4 regions of the Planococcus sp. TJ-201 genome follow, and region 1 is predicted to be linked to each of the others. Evidence: riboswitches for the same ligand, from Rfam matches in the RefSeq annotation. Region 1 holds a riboswitch; each other region holds the start of a gene.
The links. Region 1 has a riboswitch for S-adenosylmethionine ahead of metK (methionine adenosyltransferase). Riboswitches for the same ligand answer to the same signal wherever they lie in the genome.
Positions count from the first base shown of each region.

Region 2: linked by a shared signal. The riboswitch ahead of mtnK (S-methyl-5-thioribose kinase) and the one ahead of metK (methionine adenosyltransferase) in region 1 are both predicted to bind S-adenosylmethionine.
Region 3: linked by a shared signal. The riboswitch ahead of AC4EG4_RS11615 (5-methyltetrahydropteroyltriglutamate--homocysteine S-methyltransferase) and the one ahead of metK (methionine adenosyltransferase) in region 1 are both predicted to bind S-adenosylmethionine.
Region 4: linked by a shared signal. The riboswitch ahead of AC4EG4_RS05625 (O-acetylhomoserine aminocarboxypropyltransferase/cysteine synthase family protein) and the one ahead of metK (methionine adenosyltransferase) in region 1 are both predicted to bind S-adenosylmethionine.

Region 1 covers NZ_JBZDOG010000007.1:15,986-20,789, reverse strand. Annotated here, with positions in the region: gene AC4EG4_RS15900 (LLM class flavin-dependent oxidoreductase) at 1-122, opposite strand, end outside; gene AC4EG4_RS15895 (alpha/beta hydrolase) at 137-943, opposite strand; gene AC4EG4_RS15890 (gamma carbonic anhydrase) at 1,039-1,548, shown strand; gene metK (methionine adenosyltransferase) at 1,611-2,819, opposite strand; SAM riboswitch class I at 3,022-3,134, opposite strand; gene pckA (phosphoenolpyruvate carboxykinase (ATP)) at 3,455-4,804, shown strand, end outside.
Region 2 covers NZ_JBZDOG010000003.1:110,932-115,735, reverse strand. Annotated here, with positions in the region: gene AC4EG4_RS08900 (sugar ABC transporter substrate-binding protein) at 1-10, opposite strand, end outside; gene mtnA (S-methyl-5-thioribose-1-phosphate isomerase) at 7-1,068, opposite strand; gene mtnK (S-methyl-5-thioribose kinase) at 1,065-2,255, opposite strand; SAM riboswitch class I at 2,332-2,485, opposite strand; SAM riboswitch class I at 2,757-2,866, shown strand; gene mtnW (2,3-diketo-5-methylthiopentyl-1-phosphate enolase) at 2,942-4,156, shown strand; gene AC4EG4_RS08880 (2-hydroxy-3-keto-5-methylthiopentenyl-1-phosphate phosphatase) at 4,162-4,804, shown strand, end outside.
Region 3 covers NZ_JBZDOG010000004.1:202,369-207,172, forward strand. Annotated here, with positions in the region: gene AC4EG4_RS11605 (YitT family protein) at 1-527, opposite strand, end outside; gene nadX (aspartate dehydrogenase) at 729-1,511, shown strand; gene AC4EG4_RS11615 (5-methyltetrahydropteroyltriglutamate--homocysteine S-methyltransferase) at 1,620-2,747, opposite strand; SAM riboswitch class I at 2,857-2,964, opposite strand; gene arr (NAD(+)--rifampin ADP-ribosyltransferase) at 3,066-3,482, opposite strand; gene AC4EG4_RS11625 (hypothetical protein) at 3,504-3,743, opposite strand; gene AC4EG4_RS11630 (glycine/sarcosine/betaine reductase selenoprotein B family protein) at 3,759-4,268, opposite strand; gene AC4EG4_RS11635 (CdaR family transcriptional regulator) at 4,374-4,804, opposite strand, start outside.
Region 4 covers NZ_JBZDOG010000001.1:1,117,319-1,122,122, reverse strand. Annotated here, with positions in the region: gene AC4EG4_RS05635 (methionine ABC transporter ATP-binding protein) at 1-451, opposite strand, end outside; SAM riboswitch class I at 591-707, opposite strand; gene AC4EG4_RS05630 (glycerol-3-phosphate acyltransferase) at 831-1,472, opposite strand; SAM riboswitch class I at 1,605-1,720, shown strand; gene AC4EG4_RS05625 (O-acetylhomoserine aminocarboxypropyltransferase/cysteine synthase family protein) at 1,822-3,114, shown strand; gene metX (homoserine O-acetyltransferase MetX) at 3,127-4,140, shown strand; gene AC4EG4_RS05615 (helix-turn-helix domain-containing protein) at 4,199-4,429, opposite strand; gene AC4EG4_RS05610 (DMT family transporter) at 4,520-4,804, shown strand, end outside.

The DNA of each region.
Region 1 (4,804 bases):
AATCGGGTGTAACCCCATTTTTCGGCTTTTTGTGCCAGGATCGCTGTCTGTTTTAACGCTTCCTGAGGCGAGCTGCCTTCTGAAATGGGTGATTGGTCCAGCACGCTATAGCTAAATGCCATTGTCATTCTCTCCTTTATTCGTGGATCAAGTACCCGACCGATCGCAAAACGGTATGAATAAATCCTTGCGTCGCCAAAAAGACTTCCTCTTTTTCCGGTTCTTGAAAGATGTCGTGGTAACAGTATTTCCATTCTTTGTAGCTAAACTCAGTCAGCTGCTGTTTTAATAGCCATTGTCGCGCAACTTCCTTTTCGGTGATTGCGTCCCGTTCTGCTGTGTGCAGATAAGTTGGAATCTGCGGATACACCTCAACAGCTGCTGCGGTTTCTTTCATATAGCTCTGCAATTCTTTAAACCAGGCTGCAGTTACAACAGTATGATACAAGTTGTTTTCAGCTCCCTGTTCGAGGCTGAATTGGCTTCTTGTGAGGTCACGCAATGCAATCTCGTGGTCCATTTTTCTGCGTCCTGTCAGCTGAGCAACACCTGGAAATGAATTGGGCGCTTTTGGCGGCAACTTTTTTAACTGCAGCCAAGGAGATGTAAAAATAGCTCCCGCCACGTTAAATTTACGATTGCCAAGAACATTCATTGTGATGGTGGCACCGAGGCCGTGGGCAATGACAAACACCGGCAGATCATTTTCCGATGACAGCTTCAGCATATCATGTACCGCCTGTTCGTAGACATCAAACGATTCGCGGTGAACCTTGTCGGCTCCAGCGTTTTTGCCATGGCCCGGCAAGTCTGCCATATAAACATCGAATCCTGCCGCTCGCCATTTTTCAATTTGCCATGCATAGCGCAAATGCTGCTCATATGCACTATGGATCAGCACAACTGTTGCCTTAGCCGTTCCTTCAGCCTGCCATTTCCACATAGTCCAACTTCCTTTCCATTCCAAGCTCCAATTTGACGTTTTGATTTGATTTGTTACGATATAGAATATCTTATCTTTTTTAAAGGAGCTTTGCCATGATTTATCCATTTAAAGACAAATTCCCCCAAATTGATCCATCCGTTTTCATCGCAGACTACACCACCATTTCTGGTGATGTGACGATTGGCGCCGATTCATCAGTTTGGTTTAATACTGTGATTCGCGGTGACGTATCCCCCACTGTTATTGGCAATAAAGTGAATATCCAAGATCTTTGCATGCTGCACCAAAGTCCTGGCAAACCATTGGTGCTAGAAGATGAGGTAACGATTGGCCATCAAGTGACCTTGCACAGCTGCACCATTCGAAAAGGGGCATTAGTTGGGATGGGTTCGATTATTTTAGACGGAGCAGAAGTTGGAGAAGGCGCATTTATTGGTGCCGGCAGCCTCGTGCCCCCCGGAAAAATCATTCCACCAGGCATGCTCGCTCTCGGACGGCCAGCAAAAGTTGTCCGTGAACTGCGCGAAGACGACAAAGTGGACATGGAACGAATTGTCCGCGAATACGCTGAAAAAGGCGCTTACTACAAGTCTCTTCAATAGGGCTAGCACAAAAAAGGACGATCCGGCAGGAATGCCGGATCGTCCTTTATTTTTATACAGTTTTAGATACCAGCTTCAACGCCAGCTTGTTCTTTCAAAAGTGCTGCTTTGTCCGTACGCTCCCAAGGAAGATCAACATCTGTACGGCCAAAATGTCCGTAAGCTGCTGTCTGCTTGTAGATTGGGCGGCGAAGATCAAGCATTTTGATGATTCCAGCAGGACGCAAATCAAAGTTCGCGCGTACCAAATCATCCAATTTGTCTTCGTCCACAATGCCGGTGCCAAATGTATCAAAAGCGATCGATACTGGATGTGCTACACCGATTGCATATGCCAATTGCACTTCACATTTATCTGCCAGGCCAGCCGCTACAATGTTTTTCGCTACATAACGTGCAGCATAAGCTGCTGAACGGTCAACTTTTGTTGCGTCTTTACCGGAAAATGCGCCGCCGCCGTGGCGAGCATAGCCACCGTAAGTATCTACGATGATTTTGCGGCCAGTTAAGCCTGCATCTCCCTGAGGTCCGCCAATAACAAAGCGCCCCGTTGGGTTAATGAAGTATTTGGTCTCTTCGTCAATCCATTTTGCCGGAACGACTTCTTTGATGACGTACTCTTTGATGTTGCGTTGAATTTGCTCAAGTGTTACTTCTGGGTGATGCTGCGTCGAGATAACAATTGTGTCCACACGAAGCGGCTTATTGTTTTCGTCGTACTCAACAGTTACCTGTGTTTTGCCATCGGGACGCAAGTAGGGAAGAATTTCTTCTTTGCGCACTTCAGCCAAACGGCGCGCCAATTTATGTGCCAATGAAATCGGCAATGGCATCAATTCTTCTGTTTCGTTGTTGGCATACCCGAACATCAACCCTTGGTCGCCTGCTCCGATATCATCCAATTCTTTATCAGTCATTTGGCCTTCGCGTGACTCAAGCGCCACATTGACTCCAGCAGCAATATCCGGTGATTGCTCATCGATTGCTGTTAGCACTGCACTTGTTTCTGAATCGAAACCGTATTTAGCTCGTGTGTATCCAATTTCTCTTACCGTTTGTCTAACGACTTTCGGAATGTCCACATAAGTAGAAGTGGTAATTTCTCCGGCTACTAAAACCAGCCCTGTCGTTACAGTGGTCTCGCATGCAACACGTGCGTTTGGATCTTCGGTCAAGATTGCATCCAAAATAGCATCTGAGATTTGGTCACAAATTTTATCCGGATGTCCTTCTGTTACTGATTCTGATGTAAATAATCGACGGTTTTTCAAAAAATGTTCCTCCTTATATCCTGCGAGATTGCTCTCGAAATTGATACGGTACTCGTTTCCCATGTCAAGTCCGTTCCAGACAAAATCCAGATTGAACTTCAAGCCGTTTGTGGCCTTTCACACGAGGATTAAGGGCATTCCATAAAAAAATCCCTTCACTCATTCATCATGAGGAAAGGAGAATCATCATAAGCACCTTTCACTCTTATCATCCAAGGCCTGTGCACCTTGCTTCAGGTTTGGCACCATCACTGCGTATGCAGCAGGTTGCCGGGTTTCATAGGGCCTGTCCCCTCCACCAGCTCGGAATAAGAGTATCCGTTCAATTTTTCATCATACGGAAATAGTACTGGGATGTCAATGATTTTTTCGAATTAAAATGAGATAGTAAATTGCCTGCTGCTCGTTCCGCTCATTCCTCCCGCTCTCTACAACTCGTTATATAGGCAAACCCATTTGTATGTCTTGTACAGTTTATTTACTTGCAGATTCCTGCCTCATATAGAGTCTATCCAATAATTTTTGATTTCCGAAGGGGATTAGTATAGACTAATAAACCTAATGTGTTATACTAATGAACGAATATACATCCTCCCCATCGCCATGGGAATAACAGAAAAGGAAGGTACATATATATGACTTCAGTGAACTTTGCAAATGATTTAAAGGATCTTTTAACTGGCCAAAATGTACATGTTCAATTATCAGTGCCACAACTAGTGGAAGCAGCAACATCCCGCGGGGAAGCCGTATTGACTCGGGAAGGCGCTGTAAAAGCGGAGACAGGAAAATACACGGGCCGCTCACCGAAAGACAAATACATGGTGGAAGAAGAAAGCTCTAAAGACAAAGTCGACTGGGGCAATGTGAACCGTCCAATTTCTAGCGAAGTGTTTGAAAAATTATACGCTAAGGTGATTAAGCACTTAAAAGAAAAAGATGCTCTTTTCGTTTTCAAAGGATTTGCCGGAGCGGACCACGAATCACGTGTGCCAATTCAAACCATCAATGAATACGCGTGGCACAACTTGTTTGCCCACCAACTGTTCATCCGTCCGTCAGCTGAAGAGCTGCAAGCGCATGAAGCTGACTTCACGGTGGTTTATGCCCCTACATTCATGGCAGACCCTGCAGTTGACGGTACGGCTTCAGAAACATTCATCATCGTCTCCATGGAACAGCGCATCATTTTAATCGGCGGAACTGAATACGCCGGCGAAATGAAAAAATCGATCTTTTCTATTATGAACTACTTGTTGCCAGAAAGAGGCATTCTTCCAATGCACTGTTCAGCAAACGTAGGACAAGATGGCGATGTAACTTTATTTTTCGGCTTGTCCGGTACCGGCAAAACGACCTTGTCAGCAGATGGAGACCGCAAGCTGATCGGTGATGACGAGCATGGCTGGTCTGATAATGGCGTCTTCAACATCGAAGGCGGCTGCTATGCAAAAACCATCAACCTGTCGCGTGAAAACGAACCGCAAATCTATGACGCGATCCGTTTCGGTTCGGTTTTGGAAAATGTGGTTGTTGATCCGGATACACGCATCCCGGATTATGACGACGGTTCATTAACTGAAAACACACGTGCCGCCTACCCAATGCAGGCAATTGACAATATTGTAGATCCTTCAGTTGCGGGTCACCCAAAAACGATTGTTTTCTTGACTGCAGACGCTTTCGGCGTATTGCCTCCAATCAGCAAGCTGACAAAAGAACAGGCTATGTATCATTTCCTTAGTGGCTACACATCAAAATTAGCTGGTACAGAGCGTGGCATCACTATACCTGAAGCAACGTTCTCAACTTGCTTTGGTTCGCCATTCTTGCCGCTGCACGCAACGGTATACGCTGAAATGCTCGGCAGCAAAATTGATGAGCACGATGTTCAAGTCTTTCTTGTCAACACCGGCTGGACGGGTGGAGTCTATGGAGTCGGCAGCCGCATGAAGCTTTCTTACACTCGGACAATGGTTCGCGCT
Region 2 (4,804 bases), on a different contig from region 1:
GTTTTTTCATAATCTTTCTCCTTTTCCTGCAGATGCACCGAGCAAATCAGGGATGTTTTTTTGATAATCGGATTGGATAATGCCTTTTTCAGTAATGATCGCGGTAATCAAGTGTCCCGGTGTTACATCAAAAGCCGGGTTAAATACTTTTGTGCCAAGCGGCGCTACCGGTTGTCCGTTCATATGGGTAATCTCTTCCGGGTTGCGCTCTTCAATGGGAATCGCGCTTCCGTCTTCTATCGACAGATCGAAAGTTGAAGCCGGTGCTGCCACGTAAAACGGAATGCTGAAGGCGGCAGCCAGTAAGGCCAAATTATAAGTTCCAATTTTATTTGCCGTGTCGCCATTGGCTGCAATGCGATCGGCACCGACAATGATGGCTTCAACCCCTTTTGCTTTGATCGTGTGTGCAGCCATGCTGTCAGTGATCAACGTAACGTCCACTCCAGACTGCTGCAGCTCCCATACCGTCAGGCGTGCGCCTTGATAAATCGGCCGGGTTTCACAGGCGAACACTTCAAATTCACGTCCCCGCTCGCTGCCCAGGTGAAACGGCGCTAATGCAGTGCCGTATTTTGCCGTAGCAATCGAACCGGCGTTGCAAATAGTCATTACCCGCGTTTGCTCTTGCAGCAACACCAGTGCATGCTCGCCAATGCTGCGGCACGACTCTTCATCTTCCTTGTGGATCTGGACTGCTTCCGCCTGAAGCAGCAGTTTGGCTTGTGGTACGTTCTCTGCTTCTCGAAGCTTATCTTTCAGTCGGCTAAGCGCCCAGCCAAGATTGACTGCGGTCGGTCTGGAAGAATTCAAGTATGCGGCATCTTTTTCAACGTATTGCTGAAAAGCTTCCAACGAATCCGTATCGTGCCGCTTGGCGCCGTTAGCCAGTCCATAAGCTGCAGTGATGCCGATGGCGGGTGCTCCGCGAACCTTTAATGCAAGAATCGCATCGTAAACGTCTTCGACGGTTTCAAGCGTCACATATTCAATGGCATGCGGCAGTTTTTGCTGATCTAAAATGGTCAGCTGCTGGCCGTCCCATTTGATGGATAAGGGGATGCTCATGTACGGGCCTCCTCAAGAATTTGCAGTACATCGTTGATCGATGTGATTTCCTTGCGCTGTAAAATCAAAACCTGGCCAGTCTGCAATGCTTGCTTCTTGAAGGCGATTCGCTTACCTGCGTCTTCGATGCTGTCCAGATCTTTCACATGTGCCAAGCCGATGGTTCGGCGAATTAATTCGCATCCTGCAAAACCGGCTGCATCTGTCAGCACTTTCTCAAGCACATGCTCCAGGTAGCCCTCTGTCTCCTTGAACGATTCCACACTATATTTTTTCCATAGCTCGGTGAATGAAGAAGCGAAGACATCCCAGGTCTTTCTGATATCTTCTACCATCACTTGGCGATTCTCATCTTCGCGTGTGATCGACTGGAAAACTAAGTTCGCCAGGAACAAACCAACATCAAATCCAATCGGACCGTAAAAACCGAATTCGGGGTCGATCACCTTCGTTTCCGTCTGGCTGGCAAAAATACTGCCGGTGTGTAGGTCGCCATGCAGCAGAGCTTCCGATTCAGTCAAAAAGCTTTTCTTTAATTTTGCTACTTCGAGCTGAAGCTTCCGGTTGCTCCAGATCGCTTCTGCCGCTGATTGAAGCTGCGGTTCGTAATCGTTGGTATCGAGATCAAAAAATGGATCTGTAAAAATGAGATCTTCCGTAATCTTGCATAATTCGGGATTGGAAAACTCCGCAGCCAAACGCTTTTTTTCAAAAGGATGCAAGCCGTAATCCGATGTGTGGAATAAAGTCAGTGCCAAGTATTCACCGATGTCCTGCGACAATCTCGGGAAATTCCGTCCGTGGATCAACCCTTCCCGCGCAATCTCCAGATGAGACAAATCTTCCATCACCGTAATGGCCAACTCTTCATCTGTTGCAAAGACTGTTGGCACGAGTGACGGGACAAATTCTCCGTGCTTTCTGAGGACATTCGCTTCAATCGTCGCGCGCTTTAACGTCAACGGCCAGCTTTCGCCGATAATCTTAGCGTATGGCAATGCCTGTTTGATGATCAGCCGCTTTCCTGTATTTGGATCTTCGATTTGGAAAACATAATTCAAGTTGCCGTCGCCGATTTCCCGGCAAGTCAATTGGGCAGCAGGGTCAAATGTATGAACCGTTTTTGCCAGCGCAATCGCTGTTTCTTCCGTTAAGGCTTTATAAGTAGCGGGAACCGTAAGTGTCATTGTAAATCTTCCTTTCATATGCAATATAAAAAGCCTCTTTCATAAAAGAAAGAGGCCAGAATAAGAGATTCCATGCCTCTTATCTTTCAGAAATAAATTTCTGATGGAATTAGCACCGTGCCTTGCAGGATTTTCATCCTGGCGCATAAAGCGCCCCTTCTCACGAAGGTATTACGGTCGGTTGCTGGGCGTCATCGGGCCAATATCCCTCTGCCAGCTCTTGATAAGAGTACTACGTGTTATTTAATTTAAGTTATGAAAAGAATCCTATCACGATTCAGAATTAACTGTCAATCCATTTTTCCAATAAAAACAATTTTATGATAACGGAGTTGACAGATTTCTGCGCACATGAAATAATCAGAATTACTTTACTAATCTTGTAGTGGAAGAAATCGCTTCAGGCGGACGCTTTCCGCGGACGAAGCGGATTTGTGGAATATCAATTGATAAAAACCGATAGTCTGACTTAATAAATCATATTTACCCAATTTCATATCTTTCTTATTTAGAGCAGGTGGAGGGACAAGCCCTATGATACCCGGCAACCGGTCCATTGATGGACACGGTGCTAATTCTTGCAGCCAGAACCGGTGGCTGAGAAATAAGAAGTTGTTAACGCCCTTAACCTCTTCTTATTTGAAGAGGTTTTTATTTTTTAAAATTTGCATGGGAGTGTGGAATACATGAGCGTTTTGACTGCTACATATCAAGTCTACGGAAAACCGGGTTCGTTCGAAAAAAAAGCGGACGGCATCGCTTTGGGACTGACCATCGGTTCTTGGACTGACTTGCCGCTGCTTGAACAGGAACAACTGAAACACCATAAAGGAAATGTCGTCTCCATCGAAGAATTTGAACAAGAACGCCACCCGCTAAAACCGGATTTAATAAAAGCAGAGCTTGAAATTGCCTACCCAAGCGTGAATTTTTCGGCTGACCTGCCTGCCATTTTGACTACTGTTTTCGGCAAATTGTCGTTGGATGGCGAAGTAAAGCTATTGGATCTGGAGTTTAGCCACGACCTGCTTAGCCACTTTCCTGGACCGCGCTTTGGCATCGAAGAAATTCGCGACACTCTTGGCGTTGGAGGACGGCCGCTTCTCATGAGTATTTTTAAAGGCGTCATCGGCCGTGACCTGGATTTCCTGTCCGCTCAATTGCGTCAGCAGGCATTAGGCCGCGTGGATCTGGTCAAAGATGATGAAATACTATTTGATAACCCACTAACTCCTTTTGAAAGCCGCATTACCACGGGTAAACGAGTGCTTGATGATGTCTATGAAGAAACGGGACACCGAACGCTTTATGCGGTGAACCTGTCAGGGAGAACTTCAGAACTGCGAGGAAAAGCACGGAGAGCACGCGAACTTGGAGCAGATGCCTTGTTGTTCAACGTTCATGCGTATGGGTTGGATGTCTTGCAGGAGCTTGCTGAAGATGATGATATCGCCTTGCCGCTTATGGCGCATCCCGCTTTTAGCGGTGCCTTCACTTCTTCTGCCTTCTATGGCCTTGCGACACCGCTGGCCCTTGGAAAACTGATCCGATATGTCGGCGCTGATTTTTCGCTGTTTCCTTCACCTTACGGCAGTGTTGCACTGGAAAAAACGGCAGCCCTGGCACTCGGCAAAGAACTGACACGGGACAGCCCGCTAAAACGCAGCTTTCCAGTGCCATCCGCCGGAATTCATCCGAGGCTTGTGCCTTTGCTGATGGCGGATTACGGAATCGACAGCGTCATCAATGCCGGAGGCGGCGTTCACGGACATCCCGCTGGAGCAGCTGGCGGCGGACAGGCATTCAGACAAGCCATTGACGCCGTGCTGCAGGGAGAAACCTTGCAGAATGCCGGCAAACAGCATAAAGAATTGCAGACAGCACTTGAACTATGGGGGTGAAAACAGTGAACAAACCGATTATTTTTTGTGATTTTGACGGTACGATTACAGCTAATGACAATATTATTGCCATCATGGAAAAATTTGATCCACCGGGATGGATACCGGTCAAAGACCAAATTCTCGACCAATCCATCTCAATACGTGAGGGTGTCGCAAAAATGTTTTCCTTGCTTCCGGTTTCGGAAAAAGACGAAATTATTTCCTATGTTTTGGAGCAGGCGGAAATACGCGAAGGATTCAGCGACTTTGTCGCCTATTCGAAAAAGCAGAATTTGCCTTTGTATATTGTTAGCGGTGGCATTGATTTCTTTGTCCATCCGCTACTTGAACCTTTCGGACCTTTTGATGACATCTACTGCAACAGCGCTGACTTTTCAGGTGATCTTATCAAACTGGAATTTCCGCATGGCTGCGACGATGCCTGCACAAGCCAGGGCTGCGGATGCTGCAAACCATCTGTCATCCGGGATCTTTTGGACAAAGACACGAAAAGCATCGTCATTGGAGACTCCATCAGTGACTGGGAAGCTGCAAAAGAAGCGGATTTCGTCATTGCTCGGGATTTGCTGGCTGAAAAATGCCAAGAAGCGGGCATCAATTACGAACCGTTCGAAACGTTCCACGAAGTTATTGCGATTGTTGATG
Region 3 (4,804 bases), on a different contig from region 1:
AAGACGAAGGAAACGATGATAAAGACGAATATGTTCAGGAACAAGATCATGTCACTTGTCCCGAATGGCAATTTGCGTGACAGCAGCACGGCTAGCATGTCGATGCCGTCAAGCGCACCGCCGTTTCGCAGCGCAACCCCCATGCCAAAACCGATGATGATTCCGCCAATAACGGTAATCAATAAAGTGTCGCCCTCAATAATAGGCGGGATATGGTGCATGAGAGTCGTCGCATAGGCGAGGGAAGCAATGCCAATAGTGGAGTAAATGGCGAAGCTTTTCCCGATTTGCTTATATCCTAAATAGACAAAGGGAATATTCAAGACTGCAATCAGCACGCCCAGTGGCATGCCGAATAATTGGGAGCCAACAATGCTGATGCCCGTGATGCCGCCATCTGATACGTTATTCGGAATCAAGACAGCTTCAAGGCCATATGCAGTAACAAACGCACCAATGATAATGGCCAGTGCCCGTAAAACTAATTTTCCTTTATTTGCTTTTCGTTTTGTAGATGGCATACTCATTCTCTTCCTCTTTTCTGTAGTTGCCCAGCTGATCTTTTTCACTCTAATTATTAAATATAATCCTTTTATTGCTATTTTAGTAGAGCAAATTTAGAAGAAGTCGTCTGCCAAAATGAATCTTCATCAAGTATCGCTTTTTAGGGTATAGGTAAGTATCCAACATTCGGTAGACTATACCTATTTAAATGAGGAGGCTAAACGATGAACATCGGAATCATCGGCACAGGAAATATCGCCACGTATTTATTGGAACAGGTGAATACCAACAACGTAGCCAAAGAAAGAAGAATAACGGCAGTTTTTGGCCGCAACCAGAAAGCGGGCCGCCGTTTGCAGGAACAGTTTGGGGTCGATTTCCATACAGATATTCACAAATTCTTAGAGACGCCGATCGATCTCGTCGTGGAGGCAGCGACTGTGGAAGCTGCTCATCTTTACGTGAAAGAGATCGTTGCCCATCAAAAAGACCTCGTCGTCAGCAGTATCGGCGTCTTTAAAGATGCCGCTCTTCTGACTGATGTTAAAGCTATGGCTGAGTCTAGCGGAACACAAGTTTTCCTGCCTTCCGGTGCAATTGGTGGACTGGACATCCTGCAATCGGCGAAAGCAGCTGGTGGCTTGGAGCGGGTTCAGCTTACGACACGGAAATCACCCGCATCGCTTGGGATTCAAGCAGAGCAAGAGAAAGTACTATTTGAAGGTTCTGCAGATGAAGCCGTTGAAAAATTCCCGAAAAACGTCAACGTCGCGATGACACTCGCACTTGCGGGAATCGGTATCGAGAAAACGACAGTGCGCATCATTGTCGACCCGGCTATGGAACGGAATACGCACACAATTGAAGCAGAAGGGGACTTCGGGAAACTGCAGCTGCAAGTGGAAAACAATCCGATGCCGAGCAACCCGAAGACGAGCCTTCTCGCTGCGTTGAGTATTTTAGCTGTATTACAGAATAAAGATGGGGCATTGAGAATCGGCAACTGAGTTGGACAGTGAGCTGAAGCAGAACACCTATTTTATACTTTTAAGAACGTAAATGAAGTAAATCAACCGAAAAAAGCCCAACGCAAAGACTGCGTTGGGCTTTCCAAGTCACTCCCCAAAAATTTCTTCAGAAACTTCCACGATATACCGCAGTTTGTCCCATTGTTGTTGTTCGGTAAGGATATTGCCGTGGTGGGTGGAAGCAAATCCGCATTGTGGGCTGATGCAGAGCTGTTCGATAGGGATGTATTGAGCTGCTTCTGCGACGCGAGCTTTGATGGTTTCTTTGTCTTCAAGTTCGCCGTTTTTCGAAGTGAAGACACCAAGCACCACGCGCGGACCGCCGGCTGGGATATGTTCCAGCGGGTGGAAGCTGCCGGAACGTTCGTCGTCGTACTCCAGGAAAAAGCCATCGACTTGTTCTTTGGCGAAAAGTGTTGGCGCAATGAGCGCGTAGCTGCCTTCAAATGCCCAATCGGATTGATAGTTGCCGCGGCATAGGTGGGTCGTGATCGCCAAATCTTCTGGCTGATCTTTCAAAACGGCGTTGGTAACGCGCAATGCCAGGTCGATCAAGTAATCCCGGTTGTATTGTCCGTCATTGAACGGAATGTCGGGTGATGACAATCCTGCAATATAGACATCGTCAATTTGAATATAGCGGGCACCTGCAGCGTAGAATGCTTGGAAGGCATCGCGGTAAACTTGGATGATGTCTGTTGCATAATCTTCAAGATCCGGATAAATGCGCTCATTGCGAATGCCTTGGTTGAAAAATTGGTTTGGGCTTGGAATGGTCAGCTTCGGAATAGCACGGCCCCCAACGATTTCTTTAAATTCAATGAAGTCTTGGATGAATGGGTGATTTTCATTGAAGGCGGCTTTGCCGGTATTGCGGACATCATAAGCTTCCGTTTCTACATTTTTGAATTGATAGCCTTTTTCGGGCGTGTATCCTTCAAATCCGTGAATCTCTGCCATGAAATCAGTGTGCCAGAAGGTGCGGCGAAATTCGCCGTCTGTCACAGCTTTCAGGCCGACTTCAATTTGCTTGTCGACGATGTGCTTGATTTCAGTTGTTTCGATGGCTCTTAATTGTTCTGCCGTAATGCGGCCATCTTTAAACTCTTTTCTTGCCTGATGGATGCTTTCCGGGCGGAGCAAGCTTCCTACGTGATCTGCTTTGAAGGGCGCTTTATTGACTCGTTTCGTTGGATCGGTGATTGGATTGGCCATGTTGCATTCCCACTTTCGGTTTTTAGTTTTTAGTTAACGTGCGATCTTCCCAAATAAAAAATGGGACTTTCTTCAAAAAGAAGAAAGCCCCATGTATGGAAATGCATTCTTCTTATCTTCTAGGCTCTAACACCTATTGGAAGTAGCACCTTATCCTGTAACAGAATGGTTGCTGAGACATCACAGGGCCAAATCCCTCCGTCTCTCTTGATAAGAAATAGATTATTAAGTTAATGGTTTGTCGATGTGTTACACAATAAAGCAATTTCCAGATAAATGCAAGAAAATGTACATCCTGTTTTTTCTATTGTAAAAAATTCAATCAATGATGATGGCCTTTCCTTGTTCACGCAACGCCTTTAACGATGCCCGCATGGTGCTAAGTTGTTCATCAGTATGCCGTTCCCAGGCACCGAGCTCTGCGATTACTTTGAGAGGCAATTGGGAACGGTAAGAGCGTGTTGGATTGCCTGGAAATCTTTTGTTGGTTAAATTCGGATCATTCTCAAAATCACCTACTGGTTCTACAAGGTAAATTCTCTCTTTGGCAGTAGAATCCGCTAGTTCGGCACCCCATTTGGCGGCTTCCAATGTTGCCGTGAAATAGATGTAATTGGATTTTTTGTTCTGGTAATTGGACGGATGCTGCGCCTGCAATAAATCCCCAATCTTCAATTCCGCTTTTGTCCCGTGAAAGAAAGGACCTGGATCTAAAACCTCTTTTGTTTCATTCATATTGATCTGCCTCCGTTGTTTCTATCGCTTTTCCTGATAAATTGCCCGAGTCCCCGAAGACAGTGCCAACAGCTCCAGCAATTGGTCCACCACTCTTTTTCGCGTATCAAAGTCGAAAGGTTCGCCGCATGGGCGTCCCATTTTAAAGGGGACGTGGAGGGTGCGGGGAGCACCGACTTTGTCGGTAATTTCCGGGAACAAAGTGACCATGGCGGTTGGGATATGTGAAGCTTCTAAAGCCCGGGCATACAGCCCAAGCACGTTATGGCAAGATCCTCAGCCAGGCACCAAGAGCGCGGCGTCAATCCCTTCGTTATGGAACAATTCGACCACTTTGGGAATGAAATCTTTCTCGGCTGTCATCGTGTCCAAGATGCCGCCGTTCAATCCAATGTGGATGTCCGAAACACCCCCAATTTTTTCATCGACTGCAGCGTCCTTTAACTGGTGGAGCGGGAAGACGATGGACGGATCGGCTTTGGCGAACTTTGTGTCGAAGTAAAGGTGCGTCACTGTCAACTCCTGCTCTGCGGCATCTGCCGGGACGATCCGAAATGAAGGATCTCCCGCTGGATTGTCCACATCAAACGGTTCGTCTGATTTTAGGTGGACACCGGCAGTTGAAACCAGTGCTACTTTGCATTGGTCCAATGGTTTTGGCAACACGGCTTCAGGCAAGCTGTTGTTTTCTGTCATATGGCTCATGGTGAATTTCTGGTAGGCAGTCGTGAAATTGCTGGAAAACGTCCGGGACAATTTCGATTTGAGTCGGGTTTTCATTTTCATGTCAGCCATTCCTCCAGTTCAAAGAGTCTATTGGATAATATTAGGTGGCAGCGCAGAAATTCCTGTACAAATGCTGTGCATTCTAGAGCACGGCAAAACAAAATTTTAGACCCGAATAGCTAATGCTAAATGCAAAACAACCGCGTCCTGGAATTCAGATGGGTCCAACCCAGTAATGTCCAGAATCTTTTTCAGGCGATAGCTTAGGGTGTGGCGATGAATCTTTAACCGGGCAGCAGTTTCTGCATGGCTTTGATTAGCGGCAAAGTATGCTGTCAGTGTTTCGCATAAAGGTTCACTCAAACCCGCTAAGATTCTGCCAGTGAATTTGGCGAGTTCATCTTGAGAATTCCGCTTTAGAAGCGCCATCAATTCCACGTCTTCAAAATAAATCAGCTGCTGGCCGGGGGTGCCAAAGTCCAAGGCATTGCGCGCGGCCAAATAAGATGTTCGGATATCAAAAATGCTGTCGACGGCTACGCCGACTCCGATTCTTCCAGGGGCACTTTTCTGCAGAAAATGAAGTAAATTGTACA
Region 4 (4,804 bases), on a different contig from region 1:
TGCCGATTCGCTGTTTTTGTCCACCGGATAGCTGATCCGGGTACTTTTGTGCCTGATCCCCCAGACCGACAAAGTCGAGCAGGTCTTTTACTTGTTTTTCGATCTCCGCTTTTGGTGTTTTCGCCAACAAAAGCGGCATCGCAACATTATGGTAAACCGTTTTTGAATTCAGCAGATTAAAATGCTGAAAAATCATGCCGATGTCTTTTCGGATGGTGCGGATTTCCTTGCTGGATAGGGTGGATATGTCTTTTCCCAGAATCATTACACGTCCTGTGGTAGGGCGTTCGAGCAGGTTGACCGTGCGGATCAATGAACTTTTTCCGGCTCCACTAAAGCCGATAACTCCGTATATTTCTCCGGTTTCGACGGTCAGGTCAATGCCATTCAAGGCATGGATTTCCTGTTTGCCTGATTGGTAGGTCTTGGCGACGCCTTCGAATTGAATCATGGTGATGGTGCCTCCTTAGGTTGGAATGAATTGTATCAAATCGACGGTGTCTCAAATGCTGATTGAGATAATAGACAAAAAAGAGCCCTCTTTTTTCTCATCCATAAGAAAAAAGAGGGCTCCAGTTGAAACCATCTAATTCTCATCTTCCAAATGCCTTAAATGGCATTTGCAGGAGTTGGCACAGTTTTTGCGGTTAAACAAATCTGCTGCCGAAACGTCTCAGGGCCTGTCCCTCGGTTTCTCTTGATAAGAAAGTGATGTATGCTATTCGATTCGTGAGTCTTACTTTATGGTGAAATAACAAAAAAGTCAAGAAAAACTTTGAGATTTATTTCACAATCTTTAAAATGTGAGAAAAACCACTGTGAAATCTACTTTAAGATGATGTACTAGATTTCTTGCGCAAAACTGAAGATACTTTACTTTCAGTACCATCTTTTATTCGGATAATGTTTTCATTATGCTTCCATACGGCCATAGCAAATAAAGCCGAAGCAGTCAGCAAGGGCCAAGCTCCAGATGCCGGAATAAAAGCAATGACAAAATAAACGGCATAAAGAACAAATACGCCAATTACCAAGTAGTCTGTTGCAAGCGAAACGCCGATCAACAGAATCAGTCCAAGCAACCCAAGCTTCCAATCGAGGGCGAGCATAACGCCAATGACTGAAGCGGTTCCTTTCCCGCCGTCAAAGTTCATGTAAAAGGGAAAGTTGTGCCCGAAAACTACCCCGGCACCTGCCACAAACAACAAAGCCCAAGTCATTTCAGCTGAGAAGTTTCCTGTTTCCAATAATAAGCGGAGACCTGCAACTGCAGCAAATCCTTTAAAAATATCAATAAATGCAACAAGCAATCCATATTTCCAGCCCAATACGATTGCAGCATTGGAAGCACCGGAATTTTTCACACCTTCTTTTTTTACGTTAACTCCTGACAAAGCCTGTGCAGCAAGGGATCCGTGAAAACAACCAATGATATAGCCTGCAACGAATAATAGCAAAATCCAAACCAGCATACCGATTCCTCCTCTATACTAAATGTTAACGTTTGAGTGAAAGGAAGGTTTCAAAATTTTTTGACTAATACGCTTGACAAAAAGCGCTGAAGTTTTTATACTTCTCAACAAGATGAAAAACCAAATCAAATACTCTTATCAAGAGTGGCGGAGGGATAGGCCCTGTGATGCCCGGCAACCGACAGACATTTTGTCTGGAAAGGTGCTAATTCCTACAGAACTGATCGACAGGTTCTGACAGATAAGAGGAGGAAACTCCGTAATTTACGGCCCTCTTCTTAACCGAAGGGGGCTTTTTGCTGTCCCTTTCTGCATGAATAGTATCCACAAAAAATAGGGGGAATGGAAAATGACCAACTTAAAACCAGAAACATTATTGCTTCACGGCGGACAACAGCCGGATCCTACGACAGGATCAAGAGGGGTTCCCATCTACAAAACTACTTCTTACGTTTTTAAGGACACTCAGCATGCACAGGATCTTTTTGGACTGAAGGATACCGGCAATATTTATTCGCGTATTATGAATCCGACGGTCGATGTCTTTGAACAGCGGGTAGCGTTATTAGAAGGCGGAACAGCAGCTGTTGCCTTGTCTTCCGGAATGGCGGCCATTGCTTTTTCCATTATGAATATAGCAGAAGCTGGAGACGAAATTGTGGCAGACAGCAACCTGTATGGCGGAACATACAATTTATTGGCGAACACGTTGCCGCGTTATGGCATTACGACAAAATTTGTGGATGCGACAAATCCCGAAAACTTCAAAGCGGCGATTACAGATAAAACCAAAGTTCTATTCGGTGAAATTATTGGCAACCCGAGCTTGAATGTCTTTGATGTAGAAAAAGTAGCAGCCATTGCTCATGAAAATGGAATTCCACTATTGATCGATAATACCTTCGCGTCGCCATATGGCAGCAATCCCATTGAATACGGGGCAGATGTCGTCATTCATTCCGCTACAAAATGGATTGGCGGGCATGGCACGACAATTGGCGGAGTGGCTGTAGACGCGGGAACGTTCAATTGGGACAATCCTCGCTTTCCGAATTACACACAGCCGGACGAAACATACCACGGATTGCGGTATGGCATCGATGTACCGGAAGCGGCTTTTGCGACAAAGTTACGTGTTCAACTGCTTCGGGATTTTGGGCCATCCCTCAGTCCGGAAAGTGCCCATGCTTTGTTGCAAGGGTTGGAAACCTTGCACCTGCGCATTCCAAAACACAATAGCAATGCCCAACTTGTCGCCGATTATTTGAAACAACACCCGCAAATCGAGTGGGTGAATTTCCTTGGTTTTGAAGATCATCCTTCTCATCAACTGGCGAAGAAATACTTGAAAAACGACGGTTATGGATCAATTGTCAATTTTGGAATTAAAGGCGGGCGTGAAGCGGGCCGGAAAGTGATTGACAGCGTCCATCTGTGGTCTCATGTAGCCAATGTAGGGGATGCTAAATCACTGATCATTCATCCGGCTTCGACTACGCATCAACAATTGAACAACGAGGAACTACAAGCATCCGGCGTAACAGAGGAGCTAATTCGCTTGTCTGTCGGGTTGGAGAATGCAGAAGACTTGATCGCTGATTTGGAGCAAGCGATTCAGGCAGCCGTATTGGAAAATGCATAAGGAGGGATTTTCATGAAAACAGTCTCCATCGGCTCGTTAACCCTGGATTCAACGGAGGTTTTAAACGATGTAGAACTTGCATATGAACGTCTCGGAGACCGGGAATCTCCGGTTGTCCTAGTCTGCCATGCATTGACAGGCGACCAATATGCAATTGGCACAGAGGGCAATCCAGGGTGGTGGGCTGGGTTGATTGGACCAGGCAAGCCGGTGGATACGACTATTTTTCAAGTGATTACCTTTAATGTTCTTGGAGGATGCCACGGATCAACGGGTCCTTTATCGACAGATCCGGCAACGGGAAATCCCTACCATGCTGCGTTTCCAACCCTGACCATACGTGACATGGTACGCGCTGAATACTGTGCACTTAAAAAGCTTGGCATCAACCATCTCGCCGGTGTGATTGGCGGTTCGTTAGGTGGAATGAAGACCTTGGAATGGGGAAGATCTTACCCTGAATTCATCGATGCGATTTTTCCTTTAGCCGTAACCCCCTATTACAGTGATTACGGTGTTGCTTTTAATCACATCGGCATACTAGCAATAGAAAGTGACAGTGAATTTAATGGTGGAAAGTATAAAGATTCTGCTCGTTTAAAAGGTTTTGAAGTGGCACGAATGGCAGGCATGGTTACTTATCGGAGCGGCAATATGTTTAATCAGCGATTTGGACGAACCCATGACGGCAACGAATTCGATGTTCAATCTTACTTGAATTATCAAGGGAAGAAACTGGCGGGCCGATTTGATGCCAATAGTTATGTGCTGCTGTTGAAAGCAATGAATACACATGACATCCAAGATGCTGTTCTGGATATTCCAGTGTTTTCATTATCATTTACTCATGATTTGCTTTATCCAAGTGAACTAATGATTCCATGGCTTGAAAAACAAAAAGTGGCAAGCTGGGAAATTGTTGAAACGGAATTTGGCCATGATGGGTTTCTTGTAGAGTTTGAAAAATGGGGCGGGTTTATAAAGAACAAGTTAAAAAGCCTTCTAGTGCCTGAACTTACGCGCTGAGAGAGATTTACAAAAAAGCATCTGAACGGGAAGGTTCCCCGTCAGATGCTTTTTGTAGTCAATCTTCATCCTTAATATCCACATCGTCTGGGATGGGCATGGCACGCCATTCTTCAAGCGCTTGTTTTGCTTCTTCCAACTGTTGGAAATGCATACCGAACTGAGAGGTATTGATCATGTACTGTTCTCCATCATGGACTGCTCGAATACGGCCTTCCAATACGTAGCGTTGAACTTGCTCTTCAGGCATGGACAAAAAGGCGGCAGTTTCCTGGACTGTCATATACATAGGATCCCCTCCTCTTTTCTTTTATTATAATAGAAGGGGGGAGCTATCTCAATTTATTAACGGCATGGAAGAGTATGCAGAAAGGCAGAGGTGTTGATTTTGAATTACATAGCTTATTTATGGGTGTTGCTGGCTGCCGTCTTATGGGGGACGACCGGAACAGCCCAGTCTTTTTTCGTTGGTACAGCGCATCCGTTGTCGATTGGCGCATTTCGCTTAGCGATAGGTGGTTTTTCTTTAATGATCTTCGTGCTGGTAGCGAGAACGTTATCGATCCGTTCGATTCCATGGCCCGCCGCCATTTTTTCTGCCATCAGTATGGCCTTGTTTCAACCATTATTTTTTTCCTCGGTCCAGTTAACGGGAATTGCGATC